One region of the Streptomyces sp. NPDC056527 genome, then DNA from elsewhere that is predicted to be linked to it. Evidence: riboswitches for the same ligand, from Rfam matches in the RefSeq annotation. Region 1 holds a riboswitch; each other region holds the start of a gene.
What was found. Region 1 has a riboswitch for cyclic di-AMP ahead of ACFQ7Q_RS33690 (M23 family metallopeptidase). Riboswitches for the same ligand answer to the same signal wherever they lie in the genome.
Positions count from the first base shown of each region.

Region 2: another riboswitch for cyclic di-AMP. It lies ahead of ACFQ7Q_RS09440 (peptidoglycan DD-metalloendopeptidase family protein); the one in region 1 lies ahead of ACFQ7Q_RS33690 (M23 family metallopeptidase).
Region 3: another riboswitch for cyclic di-AMP. It lies ahead of ACFQ7Q_RS30915 (transglycosylase family protein); the one in region 1 lies ahead of ACFQ7Q_RS33690 (M23 family metallopeptidase).
Region 4: another riboswitch for cyclic di-AMP. It lies ahead of ACFQ7Q_RS01420 (transglycosylase SLT domain-containing protein); the one in region 1 lies ahead of ACFQ7Q_RS33690 (M23 family metallopeptidase).

Region 1 is NZ_JBHTTQ010000124.1:50-4,252, reverse strand. Features, by position in the region: gene ACFQ7Q_RS33695 (PrsW family intramembrane metalloprotease) at 1-905, shown strand, start outside; gene ACFQ7Q_RS33690 (M23 family metallopeptidase) at 1,109-2,206, opposite strand; cyclic di-AMP (ydaO/yuaA leader) riboswitch at 2,218-2,365, opposite strand; gene ACFQ7Q_RS33685 (PP2C family protein-serine/threonine phosphatase) at 2,578-3,795, opposite strand; partial or broken gene ACFQ7Q_RS33680 (hypothetical protein) at 3,910-4,203, opposite strand, start outside.
Region 2 is NZ_JBHTTQ010000012.1:36,435-40,637, reverse strand. Features, by position in the region: gene ACFQ7Q_RS09450 (STM4011 family radical SAM protein) at 1-380, shown strand, start outside; gene ACFQ7Q_RS09445 (SGNH/GDSL hydrolase family protein) at 367-1,161, opposite strand; gene ACFQ7Q_RS09440 (peptidoglycan DD-metalloendopeptidase family protein) at 1,325-2,284, opposite strand; cyclic di-AMP (ydaO/yuaA leader) riboswitch at 2,289-2,477, opposite strand; gene ACFQ7Q_RS09435 (tyrosine-protein phosphatase) at 2,828-3,640, shown strand; gene ACFQ7Q_RS09430 (DUF6126 family protein) at 3,650-3,805, opposite strand; gene ACFQ7Q_RS09425 (XRE family transcriptional regulator) at 3,826-4,203, opposite strand, start outside.
Region 3 is NZ_JBHTTQ010000097.1:18,337-22,539, forward strand. Features, by position in the region: gene ACFQ7Q_RS30905 (cytochrome P450) at 1-102, shown strand, start outside; gene ACFQ7Q_RS30910 (transglycosylase family protein) at 216-1,208, shown strand; cyclic di-AMP (ydaO/yuaA leader) riboswitch at 1,468-1,643, shown strand; gene ACFQ7Q_RS30915 (transglycosylase family protein) at 1,647-2,336, shown strand; gene eno (phosphopyruvate hydratase) at 2,673-3,959, shown strand; gene ACFQ7Q_RS30925 (septum formation initiator family protein) at 4,070-4,203, shown strand, end outside.
Region 4 is NZ_JBHTTQ010000001.1:300,611-304,813, forward strand. Features, by position in the region: gene ACFQ7Q_RS01415 (hypothetical protein) at 1-508, opposite strand, end outside; gene ACFQ7Q_RS01420 (transglycosylase SLT domain-containing protein) at 685-1,575, opposite strand; cyclic di-AMP (ydaO/yuaA leader) riboswitch at 1,580-1,739, opposite strand; gene ACFQ7Q_RS01425 (phosphocholine-specific phospholipase C) at 2,041-4,065, opposite strand; gene ACFQ7Q_RS01430 (flavin-containing monooxygenase) at 4,193-4,203, opposite strand, start outside.

The sequences.
Region 1 (4,203 bases):
CCTCCGCCGACACTCTCGGCGCCACGGTCGTGGCGCCGGTGGTCGAGGAGAGCGCCAAGGCCGCCGCCGTGCTGCTGATCTTCCTGCTGCGCCGCCGCGACTTCACCGGTCTCGTCGACGGCGTCGTGATAGCCGGCCTGACCGCCAGCGGCTTCGCCTTCACCGAGAACATCCTCTATCTCGGCCGGGCGTTCGGCGAGGACCAGGAGATCGGTACGTCCGGCATCGGCTCGATGACCGCCGGCACCTTCTTCGTACGGATCGTGATGTCGCCGTTCGCGCATCCGCTCTTCACCGTGCTCACCGGACTCGGCTTCGGCTTCGCCGCCCTCGCCACCCGCCGTCAGCGCGTGCGGCGCGTCCTGTTGCCGGTGACCGGTCTCGTCCTCTCGATGGGCGTGCATGCCCTGTGGAACAGCTCGGCGACGGTCCTCGGCCCGTGGGGCTTCATCGTGGTGTACGGCATCTTCATGGTGCCCGCGTTCGGTCTGCTGACGTGGCTGGCGATATGGAGCAGGCAGCGGGAGCTGCGCACGATATCCGGGCAGCTCCCGGCGTACGCGGCGGCCGGCTGGCTCTCCCCCGCGGAGCCGCTCGCGCTCGCCTCCATGCGGGCCCGCTCCCTCGCCCGCGACTTCGCCCGCCGCACGTACGGCCCCCCGGCCGCCGTCGCGGTCGGGGAGTACGAGGCGTTCGCGACGACCCTCGCCTTCCTGCGCCACCGCGCCCTGCGCGACGCGGGCGGCCCGGACTTCACCGCCCGCGAGCAGGAGCTGCTCCACCACCTCTGGCAGCGCAAGTCGGTCGCGTCCCCCGCCCTGACCTATGCGGCACGGGCGACGGGCCAGGTCTGGACACCGCCGCAGTACCTGGACTACGGCGGCTACAACCCGTACCGCAGCTAGGCCGCGGGGGCCGGCCCCGCGGCGGCCGGTCGCAGGGCGAACGCGACCGGACGCCGACGGCCCCGCCGTGTTCCGGCGGCCCTGACGTCGGGAGGGGTGTCGGAGGCATGGGGCCACGCACAAGGACGCGTCCCCCGCGCGAAGAGCGCGATGGGACGCGTCGTAGGTTCAGCGGCCTCGTCGGCCTCGGATGCCCGGCCGGATCAGACCGACAGGCCCTTGTCCCGCAGCCAGGCCGCCGGGTCGATGCCGTCGCCGCCCGCGGTGTGGACCTCCAGGTGCAGGTGCGGGCCGGTCACGTTGCCGGTCGCGCCGACGCGGCCGATCGTGTCGCCCGTGCCCACCGACTGGCCCGCGCTCACCGTCATCGAGGACAGGTGCGCGTACCAGACCTCCGAGCCGTCCTCCAGCTCCAGGACGATCCGGTAGCCGTACGAGCCGGACCAGCCCGCCGACTTGATGGTGCCGCCGTGGACCGCCTTGACCGGGGTGCCGGTGGGGGCCGCGAAGTCGAGGCCGGTGTGGTAGCCGGAGGACCACATGGAGCCGGACTGGCCGTACGTGGAGGTGAGGGTGTACGAGGACGTGGGCAGCGAGTAGCTCGCGGCGAGCTTGGCCAGGCGCTCCGCCTCGGCCTTCGCGGCCGCTTCCGCCTCCGCCTTCTTCTTCGCCTCGGCGGCGGCCTTCTCGGCCGCGGACGCCTTCGCCGCCGCCTCCGCCGCGGCCTTCTCGGCCGCCTGCTTCTCCGCCTCGGCCTTCTCGGCCGCGTCGGCGGAAGCCTGCTGTTGCTCGGCCTGCTGGAGGATGCGGGCGCGCAGCGCCTCGCCGGCGTCGGCGGTGGACTCGGAGGCGGATCCGCCGTCGGCCTTCGCGGCGCTGTCGGCCGGGAGGGTGAGGGAGGCGGTGAGCGGCTGCGGGTTGTTCGTCCCGGAACCCGTACCGTCGGCGCCGTCCTCGCCGGAGATGAACTCGCCGACGCCCGGCAGTTCGGAGGCGTCCGGGAGGTTCAGGTCCGGGAGCGAGATGGAGACCGGGGGCTTGTCCTTGGCGGTGGCCATGCCACCGGCGCCGACGGCCGCGATGACACCGACGCCGAGGACGGTGGAGGAGCGGGCGAAGGCCGAGCGCTGCTTCACGACCCGGTGGCGACCACCGGAGCGGGCCTGCTGACGAAGGGAGTCCTCGGTGGGGTTCCACTCCCCCCACGCCGTGGCGTCGTCGTCCTTACCGGCGGCGCTCGGGGCACCGAACGCTTGGAACCCGTCGAAGGTGTCTTCGGGGGCAGGGGTGTTGGACGCCACGGAGGCGCACTCCTTTCCTTCCTTCTCGCCTACCGGGTTAGCTGACGGGTTCGGAGCAGGAAGGTCTCCTACGGGCGGTGTCGCACGGGTGCGACGGTGCCCGATTCACCCCAAGTGGTGGTTCCCCGGTTCCCTTTCAGGATTCGGCGCGTGCGCACGGTGCCGTCTCTTGCGACGGCTGGGACGACCGCACTGCGTTATCGAACGTTAATAGACACGGGGGCGGGATTCCAAGCTGTTCCGAGTGATCATTCAAGAGATTGAGCCGGTACAGCCCGATTTGATCCCGCTTCAGTAAACCTCTGCATGAAAGAGATGGAGCTGACGGTGTGTCAATTGTTATCGCAGCGGTACCTCTCCACTACGGATGGTCACGGAACCACCGGCATCGTCCGCCGCCGCTCCGGCTGTCCCGTCGTCGGACGGCTCACCGCGAGCAGCGCCATGTCGTCCGTGGAGCCGCCGCCCGTGTACCGGCGGACGTCGTCGACGAGCGCGTCCAGCAGTTCCTCGGGTCCCGGGAAGATACGTCCCGAGAGCCGCTCGGCCGGATCGTAGAAGGCGCCCGTGGAGTCGCGCGCCTCGGAGAGACCGTCGGTGTAGAAGAGCAGCGTCGCGCCCGGCGGGTACGCGCTCTCGTCGGCCCGGTCGGGCCAGGCGGCCAACTCGCCCATCCCGAGCGGCAGCGCCGGCTCGCTCGGCGCCAGAAGCTCCAGGGCCCCGTCCGCGTGCAGCAGCAGCGGCTCGGGGTGACCGCGGTTCACCACCCGCACGCGCCCGTCCGCGCGCGGGATCTCGGCCAGGACGGCGGTGGTGAACCCCTCGAAGGCGTCGAGGCTGGAACGGCGCGTGCCCTCCCGGGCCAGCGCCCGCTCCAGCCGCTGCGCGACGCCCTCGAGGGTCGCCTCCTGCTCGGCCGCCTCCCGGAACGCGCCGATCACGATGGCGACCGCCTCGACCGCGTCCAGCCCCTTGCCCCGTACGTCACCCACCACGAGCCGCACCCCGTACGGCGTGTCCTGGACGGCGAACAGGTCGCCGCCGATGAACGCGTCAGCCTGCGCGGCCTCGTAACGAGCCGCCACCTGGAGTCCGCCGATCCGCTCGGCCGGGGTCGGCAGGACCGCCTTCTGGGCGGCCGCCGCGATCACCCGGGCCGAGGCGAGCCGCTCACCGCTGCGCAGCACGACCCGGTTGATGAGCAGGGCGAGGACGGCGACGGTGGCGACCGTGAACGTCTCGGTGAGGGAGGGAACTTCGGTCGCGGTGTGGTTGTAGAGGTGCAGACCGACACTGGCGAGGATCGCCGCGATGCCGGTGAGCAGGGTCGTCAGCATCGAGAAGAACGGGGCCGCGATGAGGGGCGCGGCCGAGAACATCGGAGCCGCCGTGTACGAGGGCGGGGTGGAGAGATCGAAGACGACACCGCCGAGGATGACGAGCGGGGGCAGGGCTCGGATGAACCGTCGGGCCCGCTCGGCTCGCGACCGCGGACGCCCGTTCACGTCCCCGCCCGCGCCTCGCTGCCCCTGCCCCACCTGTGCTCTCCTGCCCGGTCCGTACACGGCGACGGACGGTACCGCGCCCACCCCAGGGTGGCGGGAGCCGCGCCGCGCGGCGACCCCCGCTCGGCCGAGTGGGTGACACCTCCTCAGCCGCTCACCCCTACGCCCCCGCCCTTCACCTCCGCGCGCCCCCGGCCCTTACCCCCGAGCCTTTGAGGCCGAGCGCACCTCCGAACCCGCGTCCGCGCCGAGCCGTCCACCGCGCCCCAGCGCCCCCACCGCGCCCGCGCACACCAGCCCGACCCCGCACAGCACCAGCCACGGCGTCGCCGACCACCCGGTCACATCGAGCAGCGCGCCCGTCCCCAGGTTCCCGAGGGTGATCCCGATCCCGCAGACGGTGTTGTAGAGCCCGTAGTGCGTGGCGACCCACCGCCCGCCCGAGAGGGCGACGACCGTGTCCATCTCGTACGGGTAGAGCACCGCGTTCGC
Region 2 (4,203 bases), on a different contig from region 1:
TCCCACCCGAGGTCTACCTCTGGGTGAACGCCGCCGAGGGGCACACGTACACCGATGGGGAGGCCGAGGGCTGGACGGCCCTCGACCCCCTCTTCCCGTACAGCCGTCGTCCGCACCCCTCGGCCGGTCTCCCCTGCCGGACCGGCGAGTCGGTGATCTCGGTGGACGGTGACGGGACGGTGCGACGCTGCCACTTCGTGAAGGCCGAGCTCGGCAACCTCTACGACGGTTCGTACCGCGCGGCCCTGCGGCCACGCGCCTGCCCCCTCGCCGTCTGCGACTGCCACATCGGATATGTCCATCTGGAGACGCTGCCGCTGTACGACGTGTTCGCGGGCGGCGTCCTGGAACGCGTCCCCGCCGCGCTCACAGAGGCATGAGGTCCGGCCGCTTGGCCTCCACGTAGTCCCCCGAGCTCTCACCCCGCAGCCGCCTGCCGATCCACGGCACGAGGTACTCCCTGGCCCAGTTGATGTCGTCGCGGCGCACCTCCAGCGTGCCGCGCGGCGGCAGCGGCGGCCACGGCTGGTCCGGGTCGGCCGGCACCTCCAGACCGAGGACCTGGGCGGCGCGCAGCGCGACCCGGGTGTGGCCCTCGGGCGAGAGGTGCAGCCGGTCGTCGTCCCAAGCCCGCCTGTCCTGCACCGACTTGAGCGACCACAGGTCCAGGACCGGGCAGCCGTAGCGGTCGGCGACGGCCCGGACATGGGCCGTGTAGGTGGCGATCTTGCCGCGCAGATGGCGCAGCACGGGTACGTCGCGGGTGTCGAAGCCGGTCGTCACCATGACCGTGCCGACGGCCGAGGTCAGATCGGCGACGGCGCGCTCGAAGCGCTCGGCGACGTCGTCCGGGTCGGTGCCCGGGCGGATGATGTCGTTGCCCCCCGCGCAGAAGGTCACCAGGTCGGGGGCGAGCTCCTTCGCCCTGGGGACCTGCTCCTCGACGATCTGGTCGAGGAGGCGGCCGCGTACGGCCAGGTTGGCGTATCGGAATGCGTCGTGCTCCGGCAGCTGGTCGGCGAGCAGGACCGCGAAACGGTCCGCCCATCCGACGTACTTCCCGTCGGGGCCGGGGTCTCCGACGCCCTCGGTGAAGCTGTCACCGATCGCCGCGTACGACCCGAATACGTCCATGTCTCTTGATCTCGAATCGTCTGCCACGGGAACTCATCTTTCCCTTATGGGTGTGACCTACGCGACCGTAAGGAGGGGTTGACGCCGGGTGAGATACGCCACCGGTCAAGATTCCGCCAAGCCGGAATACGGCGGTACGCGAAGGGGCCCGGCACACAGGTGCCGGGCCCCTTCGGATGCTGGGTGTACGTCAGATGCTGACGCCGTGCGAGCGCAGGTAGGCCAGCGGGTCGATGTCCGAGCCGTAGCTCGGTCCGGTGCGGATCTCGAAGTGCAGGTGCGGACCGGTGGAGTTGCCGGTCGAGCCGGAGAGACCTATCTCCTGGCCGCCGGTGACGGTCTGGCCGGCGGAGACGCCCAGGGAGGAGAGGTGGGCGTACTGCGAGAACGTGCCGTCGGCGTGCTGGATGACGACCTCGTTGCCGTACGAGCCGCTGTTGCCCGCGGAGTAGACGGTGCCCGCGCCGACGGCCTTGACCGAGGTGCCGGAGGAGGCGATGAAGTCGACACCGGTGTGGTAGCCGGAGGACCACATGGCGCCGGAGGCGCGGTACGGGGTGGAGATGCCGCCGCTGACCGGGGCGACCCAGCCGGAGGACGCGGCCTTGGCGGGGGCGGCCTGCGCCGGCGTGGACGCCGGGGCCTGGGTGGACTCGACCGTGCCGCGGTCGCTGCTGCGCGAGCTGCGCTCGCCCGAACCGGTGGAGGACTTCTCCGCCTTGGGCGCGGCCTTCGGGGCGGCCTTGGGCGCGGCGGCCTTGGCCGTCGACTTGGCGCCGAGGGTGAGCTTCATGCCGGGAAGGATCAGCGAGGGGTTCCCGCCGACGACCTGGCGGTTGTCCTCGTAGAGCTTCTTCCAGCCACCCGCCAGGTGGTGCTCGGAGGCGATCTTCGACAGGTAGTCGCCACGCACGACGGAGTACGTCTTCGGCTTGGCGGCCTTGTCGGCGGCCGGGGCCTTCGCGGGAGCGGCGGCGACGGCGGCGACGGCCTGCTCGGGCGTCACGGTCGGGGCGCCCTTGTCGGCGGCGTGGGCTCCGGTCGCACCGAGGAGCGGCAGGGCGACGACGGCGCCACCGGTGCCGGCGGCGACGAATCCGCGCGTGATCGGGTTGGCCTTGGGACGGCGATGCTTACCCTTTGCGGGCATGGCGAATTCCTCTCCGTCGCCTGCGAGGTGAGCTGTCGGGTTCGGACTGGAGATGTCCGGCCGCGTTCTCACGCGGCTTAACCCCAAGCCGTCCGGATCGACCGGTTCGGCGTACTTACCTGGGTCCCCCGCTCCTGCCTTACGTGGATGGGTGCGGATTCCGGGCGGTGGCAGGATTCGGCGGTCCGACCGGATTGACGGTGACCGTAGACGAGCGGGGTCGGCGCGAACAAGCCACCACTTTTCTCTCGCATTCAGGGCCGGGATATCCGCGCCGAATTCCGGTCACCCTCCGTGGAGGGCGGAACCTCGATCCCCTTTTCCGGTACGGAGTTTGCCCGGAACGATCAGGCACGGTCCGTCACTTTTATGACGCTGCTCACGCATGGGAACCCATCTCCCCTATTAACAGGGCGCGTTATGCCTAAGGGCCCAATTCGGACAGAACACCCATTCCCATGCCCCGGGGGTGTGCGCAGCCGACGCCACCCGGGATGATTGGCCGAGGAACCGATCTCGATCAGCCAACCTTCAGGAGCACTCGTGACGCAGCAGCTGCCTCAGGTCCCGTCGACCGAACCCGAGCTCACGGGGGTACGCAACTTCCGGGACGTGGGCGGCCTGCCGACCGTGAACGGCGGATCGGTGCGGTTCGGACGCCTCTTCCGCAGCGGCCACCTCGCGCACGCCACCGAGGAGGACGCGGCCTTCCTCTCCACCCTCGGACTGCACACGATCTTCGACTTCCGCAACCAGGCGGACCGGAAGGTCGAGGGCCCGGACGTCGATCTTCCGGGTGTACGAAATGTGAACATACCGCTCAACGACCCGGCCGACGGCAAGGAGTTCTGGAAGCTGGTCAGCACGGGCGAGCTGGAGCAGCTCCGCGCCATCCTGGGCGACGGCAAGGCGGCCGCCCGAATGTCTGATTCGTACCGGAAGATGATTGTCGAGCGGACCGCGGAGCACAGCCGCATCCTGCATGCGATGGCCGAGGACAGCGTTCCCGCGCTGATGCACTGCGCGGCCGGCAAGGACCGCGCGGGCCTGTCGATCGCCATCTCGCTGCTCGCGGTGGGCGTCGAGCGCGAGGCGATCGAGGCCGACTACGTGAAGTCGAACGACCCGCACCGCCGGTACAAGGTGCGCCGCAGCTCCACCGCCGCGGACGCCATGTCGCCCGAGGTGATGGAGCTGCTCAGCCCGCTCTTCGACGCGCGCGTCGAGTACCTGCGGGCCGCGTTCGAGACGATCGAGCAGAACTGGGGCACGGTCGAGAGCTACCTCACGGACGGCCTCACGCTCGCCCCCGAGACTCGGGAGCGGCTGCGCGAGCGGCTCGTCGCCGAGGCGTGACCCTGCCCGCTACTGGTTCTGCCCGCCGAGCATGAACAGCAGGTAGAGGAAACCGGCGAAGAGGTGCCCGGCCACCAGATAGGCGAAGAGCCGGAGCACAAGACCCTTGGGGAACTTGCCCCCGTCGCGCTCTTCACCGGTGACAGGTGCGGACTTCTCGGACATATCCGACCCTTCCGAAGGGCTCAGCGCAGATGCGGGGTTCCGTCGCCGAGGCACAGCTCGGCGGCGGGGCTCTGCATCAGCGTGTGGACGAAGAGCAGCTCGGCCCCGCCGCGGCCGGCGGCTCCGATGCGGTGCGGGGTGAGCGAGTCGAAGTGCGCGCTGTCCCCGGGATCCAGGACGTGCACGGTGTCGCCGAGTGCGAGGCGCACCTGACCTTCGAGGACGTGGAGCCATTCCTCCCCGGGATGGACGCGCACGATGTCGCTCCGGGTGGCGTACGGCACATGGACCCGAAGCGCCTGCATCGCACGACCGGGTCCGCCGGCCTGGCGGTAGATCCAGCCGTCGGCCTCGACGGGCTCTGACCGGCCCGCCCTGACGACCGGATCACGCTCCGG
Region 3 (4,203 bases), on a different contig from region 1:
CTCCGACTTGCCGGGGATCCGGCCGATCTGCGGTGGCGCGGTGGCCTCATCATGCGTGGATTGCGCACGCTTCCGGTCGAGTTCACCCGAGTTGTGAGCTGACGCATCGTCAAGACTGTGACTTTTACGTGATCTCCGCTGCATCGACTTGTTACTGACGTTCGAATGCCGCTACGTTCACCGTCATCTCAGCAGTCACGCGAAAGGCCCTCCGTATGCGCTCCGGGAACGGACGACACCGCAGACCCCGCCAGGCCCCCGCCATAGTCGTCGCCGCAGGCGTGACCGGATCCGCCCTGGCGCTGCCGTTGCTCGCCGCGGGTTCCGCCTCCGCCGCCGACGCCGCCACCTGGGACCGGGTGGCCGAGTGCGAGACGGGCGGCCTGTGGAGCGCGCACTTCGGCAACGGCCTCTACGGCGGACTCCAGTTCACGCAGGAGACCTGGGAGGCGTACGGCGGTCTGGCGTACGCGACCAGTGCGGATCTGGCGAGCCGCGCCCAGCAGATCGCGGTGGCCGACAAGGCGCTCGCCGCCGGCTCCACGCAGTGGGCCACCTGTGCTCCGATCGCCGGACTGAAGAACGACGGCACCTCTCCCGGCGTCGACCCCGGGCCGGCGGTCACGCCGGAGGAGTCCACGGGTCCCGTGGCGGAGTCGAACCGCACGGACGGCCTTCCGGCCACCCCCGGGGCCACCGCACCCGAGACCACCAACCCTGGGACGACCTCGCCCACGACGTCGGACCCGACCGCCACCCCCGACGCGTCCGTCACGCCCTCCGAGCCGGCTGCTCCCGGCACCGGCAAGCACCGCGGCGACGCGGCCCCGGAGGAGACGGGCAATCCGGGCAAGAGTGGCGAAAACGGTCGTCATGCCGCACCGACGGACACGCCGACTGACGCGCCGACAGGTGAAGCGACCCCGGGCGAGGATGGGGATAAGTCGGACAGTACGGATGTATCGGGTGCAGAGGACGCCGAGGGCAACAAGGGCTCGAAGGGCGTCACGGACACCAAGGGCGCTTCGGGCGAATACACCGTCCAGCCGGGCGACAACCTCACCGACATTGCACGGGAGAACGAACTCCCGGGCGGCTGGGGTGCGCTCTACGACGCCAACCGCTCGACGGTGGGTGCCGATCCCGACCTCATCATCCCTGGCCAGAGCCTGGATCTGACGATCGATCTCCTCCCGGCGAAGGGTTAGTTCGGGACTGTATGTCCGGTTCTGTGCAACTGAGACATGGGTCTCTTTGCCTCAACTGGCATATCGCGTCCGCAAAGTTTGCTTCCGTCATCTCTCACCTGCGTAAACACCCTTCGTCCCGAAGTGGGTACGGGCGATATTTCCCCAATGGGTGTCTTTGAACTTCGACGGGGTCTGTGTCTACGGTCAGCACCGCTCGCCACCGCGGGCCCCGTCGACCGATACGCCGAATCCTGCCGTCGGCCGATGGGAACAGTCGTCGCGTCATGCGCCGAAGGCAGGAGCGGGGGACCCAAGGTAAGTGCCGCCCCCGGCCGTTGAGACAGACGGCCGACGGAGCGGCTTGGGGTGAAGCCGCGCGCTAGGTCGCGCGGCCGGGCAACTCACATGGCCCGAACCCGACAGCTCACCTCGTAGGCGTCGGTGAGGAGATCCCCCATGCTGTTTTCCGCCAAGGGCAAACACCGTCGTGCCTCCAAGGCCACCCGCGCCGTCGCCCTCGCCGGCATCGCCGGTGTCGCCGTCGCCGCGCCGCTGATGGCCGCCGGGTCCGCCTCGGCCGCGACCGCCTCCGAGTGGGACGCCGTCGCCCAGTGCGAGTCCGGTGGCAACTGGGCCATCAACACCGGCAACGGTTACTACGGTGGCCTGCAGTTCTCCGCCTCCACCTGGGCGGCCTACGGCGGCACCGCGTTCGCCGCCAGCGCCGACCAGGCCTCGAAGTCGCAGCAGATCCAGATCGGCGAGAAGGTCCTGGCCGGCCAGGGCAAGGGTGCCTGGCCGAGCTGTGGCGTGGGCCTCTCCGGCGCCGCCTACACCGGCGCCGCCGAGACCGCTCCGGCCAAGCCCGCTCCGGCTGCCAAGCCCGAGCGCAAGGCCGAGCAGCCGACGACCCGCAGCGAGCAGCGGACCGCGCCGAAGGCCGAGGCGAAGACCGTCACCACCCCCACCGGCAAGAAGGTCGCGAAGGGTGACGGCGAGTACAAGGTCGTCGCCGGCGACACCCTGAGCAAGATCGCCGCCGCCAAGAAGATCGAGGGCGGCTGGGAGAAGCTCTTCGAGCTGAACAAGGACGTCGTCGAGGACGCCGACCTGATCTACCCGGGCCAGCAGCTTCACCTGAAGTGAGCCCGGCGGTTCGCGTGAGTCCGGCGGCTCACGCGGCCCCTCCGACCCTCCCGCGGTGACCACCCCGGCCCGGCACACCCTCCCCCGTGTGTGCCGGGCCGGGGTTCCGCGTTTCCCGGGCCCCTGTGCGCAGGGGTTCCCGCAGGCCGGCCATCCGCGTTACCGGTGAGTAGGTCTGGGGTGTTTTGCCCCGGGATACCTGCCCTCGGGTCCTTTTTCGTCCCAGGGGGCGGGCGCCGGGCGGGCGGGAGCCCCGGAGCCGGTTAGGCTCTTGGCGCAAGGCCAAAGCGACCCTGCACAGCAAGCGTCACATCTAGCGTCACATCCCAGAAGGAGATGCTCGTGCCGTCCATCGACGTCGTCGTAGCCCGGGAAATCCTGGACTCCCGAGGCAACCCCACGGTCGAGGTCGAGGTCGGCCTCGACGACGGCAGCACCGGTCGTGCTGCTGTTCCGTCCGGTGCCTCCACCGGTGCGTTCGAGGCCATTGAGCTCCGTGACGGAGACAAGAACCGCTACCAGGGCAAGGGCGTCGAGAAGGCCGTCCTCGCCGTGATCGAGCAGATCGGCCCGGAGCTCGTCGGCTACGACGCCACCGAGCAGCGCCTCATCGACCAGGCCATGTTCGACCTGGACGCCACCGACAACAAGGCCTCGCTCGGCGCCAACGCCATCCTCGGCGTCTCCCTCGCCGTCGCGCACGCCGCGTCCGAGGCCTCCGACCTCCCGCTCTTCCGCTACCTGGGCGGCCCGAACGCGCACCTGCTGCCCGTTCCGATGATGAACATCCTGAACGGCGGCTCGCACGCCGACTCCAACGTGGACATCCAGGAGTTCATGATCGCGCCGATCGGCGCGGAGTCCTTCTCCGAGGCCCTGCGCTGGGGCACCGAGGTCTACCACACCCTCAAGGCCGTCCTGAAGACGAAGGGCCTGTCCACCGGCCTCGGCGACGAGGGCGGCTTCGCCCCGAACCTGGACTCCAACCGTGAGGCGCTCGACCTCATCCTGGAGGCCATCAAGCAGGCCGGCTACGTCCCCGGCAAGGACATCGCGCTGGCGCTCGACGTCGCCGCGTCCGAGTTCTACAAGGACGGCTCGTACGAGTTCGAGGGCAAGTCCCGCTCGGCCGCCGAGATGACCGAGTACTACGAGGAGCTCGTCTCCGCGTACCCGCTGGTCTCCATCGAGGACCCGCTGTTCGAGGACGACTGGGCCGGCTGGAAGGTCCTCACCGACAAGCTGGGCACCAAGGTCCAGATCGTCGGCGACGACCTCTTCGTCACCAACCCGGAGCGTCTGGCCCGCGGCATCGAGGAGGGCACCGCCAACGCCCTGCTCGTCAAGGTCAACCAGATCGGTTCGCTGACCGAGACCCTGGACGCCGTCGAGCTGGCCCAGCGCAACGGCTTCAAGTGCATGATGTCCCACCGCTCCGGCGAGACCGAGGACGTCACCATCGCCGACCTGGCCGTCGCCACCAACTGCGGCCAGATCAAGACCGGTGCCCCGGCCCGCTCCGAGCGCGTCGCCAAGTACAACCAGCTCCTGCGCATCGAGGAGATCCTCGACGACGCCGCGGTCTACGCCGGCCGCAGCGCGTTCCCGCGCTTCAAGGGCTGACACCGGCTCAAGGGCCGTCCAGCCCGTCGTACATACGTCCCCGCACCCGGTCCCGTACCGTGTGCGGGGACGCACGGTTTCCGGCTCAGGAGAAGGGGAGGCGACACGACATGGCCGCGAAGGACCGGGACCGGTTCTCGACCGCGACCCGGATCAGGCTGCTCGGTGAGCAGACCGCCGCCCGTGTCTACCGCTCCCAGACCCGCCGCCAGGCCCGCCGCTCGCGGCTCACCGGCCGCGCGGC
Region 4 (4,203 bases), on a different contig from region 1:
CCTTCGCCGTGCCGTCGGCGTCGACGGCCGCGATCCGCCCGGCGTCGTCGACGTCCACATCGGATGCGGCCCGTGCCACACCCACGGAGAACAGCCGCACCGACGCGGCGCCGGGGCGGTAGCTGAACAGGGCGGTCGAACCGTCGGAGCGGCGGCCCACCCAGCCGGCCATGAGCCCCTGCCGGTTGACGGCCCGGACCGCGCCCTCGTCGTAACCCTCGGGCAGCGGCACCCGGTGGAGCCGCTCACCCCTCCAGTACACGGGCAGGCCGCCGCTCGCGCCCACGGCCAGGCCGCGCGGGCCGAGATCGTGCACGCCCTCGGTGGAGATCCCGCCGCGGGCGTCCGGCGGGAGCGAGGGCAGTACGGTCGGGCCGGACGTGCATCGTGCGGCGCCGGAATCACCGTCGGCGTCGGCGCCCGGCGTCTGTGCCACGGCCGGACCTGCGGCCGTGAGCAGCCCGGCCAGCGCGGCCGCGGCCGCGCACACGGCAAGCGTTCTCTTCATGCGTCGTTCCCCCCAGGGACGGGATCCGCGATCCCCGCCGCGGATCATCAGTCGCCCATGCTGCACGCCAAGTACGTCGCGTGGGTACGGAATGCCCCATGCCGCTTCGCCGGAACGCCGAAGCCCCGGCCCATGAGGAACCGGGGCCGGGGCGTGGAGTCGACGCGGAGCGGGGGTCAGTACGCCCCGTTGACGTTGTCGATGGAGCCGTAGCGGTCCGCGGCGTAGTTGCAGGCCGCGGTGATGTTGGCGACGGGGTCGAAGAGGTCCATCGACGTGCCCGGCACGTGGTAGGCGAGGAAGGTCGGCTCGATGACCTGGAGGAGACCCTTGGACGGGGTGCCCTTGACGGCGTTCGAGTCCCAGAGGTTGATGGCCTGCGGGTTGCCCGAGGACTCGCGCATGATGTTGCGGTGGATGCCCTCGTACGAGCCGGGGATCCCGTAGCGCGCCATGACGTCCAGCGACTCGCGGATCCAGCCGTCGAGGTTGTCGGCGTACATCTTCGCCGGGGCGGCCTGGGCCTTGGGCGCGGCGGCGGCCTTCGCGGAAGCCGCGGCGGCGGGCTTCGCGGGAGCGGCCTTGGCGGGAGCGGCGCTCCGCTGCTGCGAGCGGTCGGCCCTGTCGGCGTCCGAACGGGCCGAGGACTTCGACTGCTTGGGCTGCTTCGGAGCGGTGGCGGAATTCCCGCTGAGCTTCAGCTTGAGCCCAGGGTGGATAAGTGACGGGTTGTCACCCACGGCGCTGCGATTCGCACGGTACAGGGCCTTCCAGCCGCCCTGGACATCCTGCTCGTGTGCGATCACGGAAAGGGAGTCGCCGCGGACGACCTTATAGGTCTTGGCGGCGGAATTCTGGGCTGCCGGAATTGATTCCGCGATCTTCGCGGGGGCGCTGAAGACGGTCTTCGCGACGGGGGCGGTCGCGGGGGCGGCCTGGGGCGTCGCGTGGGCGGTGGCCGTGGCGACCAGGGGCAGGGCCAGTGCGGCGCCACCCGTGCTCGCGAGGGTGATACCGCGGGTCAGGGGACGTCGCTTGGGGCGCCGGTGCTTACCGTGTGCGGGCATGATGCATTCCTCTCCGGCGCCTGCGGGGTGAGCTGTCGGGTTCGGGCTGGAGATGCCCGGCCGCACACGTGCGACTTCACCCCGAGCCGCTCCGGAGAATCCGGACCGGCGAATAGTGGGTCCCCCGCTCCTGCCTTCGGGTGAATGATCGGTCTTTTCGGACGGTGGCAGGATTAGGCGATCCGTCCGGGTCGAGGTGACCGTAGGCGAGAAATGTCGACAGAAACAAGACGTCTCGCACGTGGGTAATTCGCGAAGGCGTTCTTCGCGGCATCCGGCCCGCTGAACTTCCTTGAGGGGTAAGGGGACGGAAGGTGCGAGGAGATCACTGAAGGCCCTTTGGGTGATTCATCTCACCAGGGGCATCAAATCGGTCATTACGGTAAATTCAGCTGAGTTGAGAAAAGGGGCACAAGGGCTAATAAAGACCCTTGTGCCCCTTTTGGTGGGAAGTGCGGTTGTGTGTCAGCCCGTGATGCTCGCGGTGCCGGTCTCGATGTGGCCCGTGTAGCGGCGCGACCAGGTGCCGTCGATGTCGGCGAGGATCGTGAAGTCGTACCAGCCGTTGTGGTACGCCACGGCGTTGAAGTAGTCCTCGCGCGAGGAGTTCGCCGCCACCGTGTACGTCCACGGTCCGTCGGAGCGGTAGGCGTTCGAGCGGATCGTGAAGGTCACCGGACCGGCGGAGCTGTTGGTCATCCTGAAGTGGATCGCCGTCTTCCCCGTGCCCGGCTCGGTCGCGAAGCGCGCCGCGACCTCGACGGCCTTGCCCGGCTTCGAGGCGTCGCCGATGAAGCGTCGCAGGAAGCGGTTGGGGCCCATCATCGAGATGTCGTACTTGCCCGACCCGGACCCGAGCCCGATGTTGAAGTAGTCCGTGGACGTCGCGCCCGGGTCCACGGTGTACTGCCAGGCCGCCGTGTCCCGGTGCTGGTGCGGGTGGATCGTGAAGTGCGCGGCGCGCGTCGCCTGCGTGCCCTGGTTCGTCATGGAGAACCAGGCCAGGATCTTGCCGGCCGCGCCGAACTCGAACCGGTCGAGGTTGCCGTTCACCTGGTACGGCAGGGCGCGCGCCGGGCGGGTTCCGGTCTCCTGAGCGGGCAGGGCGTTGTCCTGCGGGACCGGGTTGGGCAGGGGGCCGCAGGTCGACTGCCCGATCACCTTGGCGGTGGAGGGGAGCCCCGAGGGAACGCCGAAGACGGGGTGCGCGAAGTCGAAGACCCCGGTCAGGTCACCCGTGACCTTGCGCCGCCATGCGCTGATGTTCGGGCAGGCGGCGGGGGTGCCGAGGGCGGCCGTCCAGGTCTCCATGAACCGCAGGACGGAGGTGTGGTCGAAGACCTCGGAGCTGACCCACCCGCCGCGCGTCCAGGGGGACATGACGAGCATCGGGACCCGGAAGCCGAGACCGATCGGGACGCCGTCGAGATACTCGCCGGGGGTGCCGGGCGGGGCGACCGGCGGCGGCACGTGGTCGAAGAAGCCGTCGTTTTCGTCGTAGTTGAGGAAGAGGACCGTCCCGTCGAACACCTCCGGGTTCGCGGCGAGCGCGCGGTAGACGAGGTCCACGAAGTGCGCGCCGTCGCCGGGCGGGGCGTACGGGTGCTCGGAGAAGGCCTCGTTGGCCACGACCCAGGAGACCTGGGGGAGCGTGCCGGCGAGGACGTCGGCACGGATCGCGGCGGCGATGTCGTCCGGGGTCGAGCCGGTGACCTTGGGGACCGACCCCATGCCGCGGTCGTACAGCGGGTCGCCCGGTCGCGCGTCGGTGAACTTCTTGAAGTACGCGAGGCCGTTGTCGCCGTAGTTGTCCTGCGCGTTCTGGTAGACCTTCCAGCTCACCCCGGCGCGCTGGAGCGCTTCGGCGTACGTCTCCCAGGTGAGCCCGGACTCGTCGCCGCCGTCCTTGCTGGAGGCGTCGATCCTGCCGCTCCACAGGAAGGTGCGGTTGGGGCCCGTGGCGCTGAGCGCCGAGCAGAAGTACGCGTCGCAGATCGTGTAGTTGTCGGCGAGGGCGTAGTGGAACGGGATGTCGCCGCGGTCGAGATAGCCGAGGGTGCGGGTGTTGCCGACGCCCGTCACCCAGTTGTCCATACGGCCCTTGTTCCACGCCGCGTGCTGCGAGGTCCAGCTGTGCGGAAGGTCGCCGTTGCACTGGGCCAGGGTCTCGCCGTCGACGCCCCCGGCGGGCGGGGTGGCGCTCAGCTTCCACGGGTGCTGACGGCCGCCCCAGTTGGGCTGGTTGAACGTTCCCCAGCCGCCCGGGATGTTGCCCGCGGCCCGGTCGCCGAAGCCGCGGACCCCCCGCAGCCTGCCGAAGTAGTGGTCGAAGCTGCGGTTCTCCTGCATGAGGATCACGACGTGCTTGACGTCGGTGAGCGTACCGGTGGCGGCCGCTGCGGTGGCCGATGCCGTGCCCGGGGGGAGCGCGGCGCCCGCCATGAGACCTGCCCCGATCCCGACGAATCCCCTGCGACTGATGGGAGTCATGCCCCGCCTCTCGCGTCACTGCGTGCCCCAGCGGCACATCGAGGAAAGGATGGGGGAGGGCGGCCTAAAGGTATAGATCCGTGCGGTAATTCTTGAGTGAACTTCCGAGGAGTGGTGGGTTCTCCGCCTATGATTGGT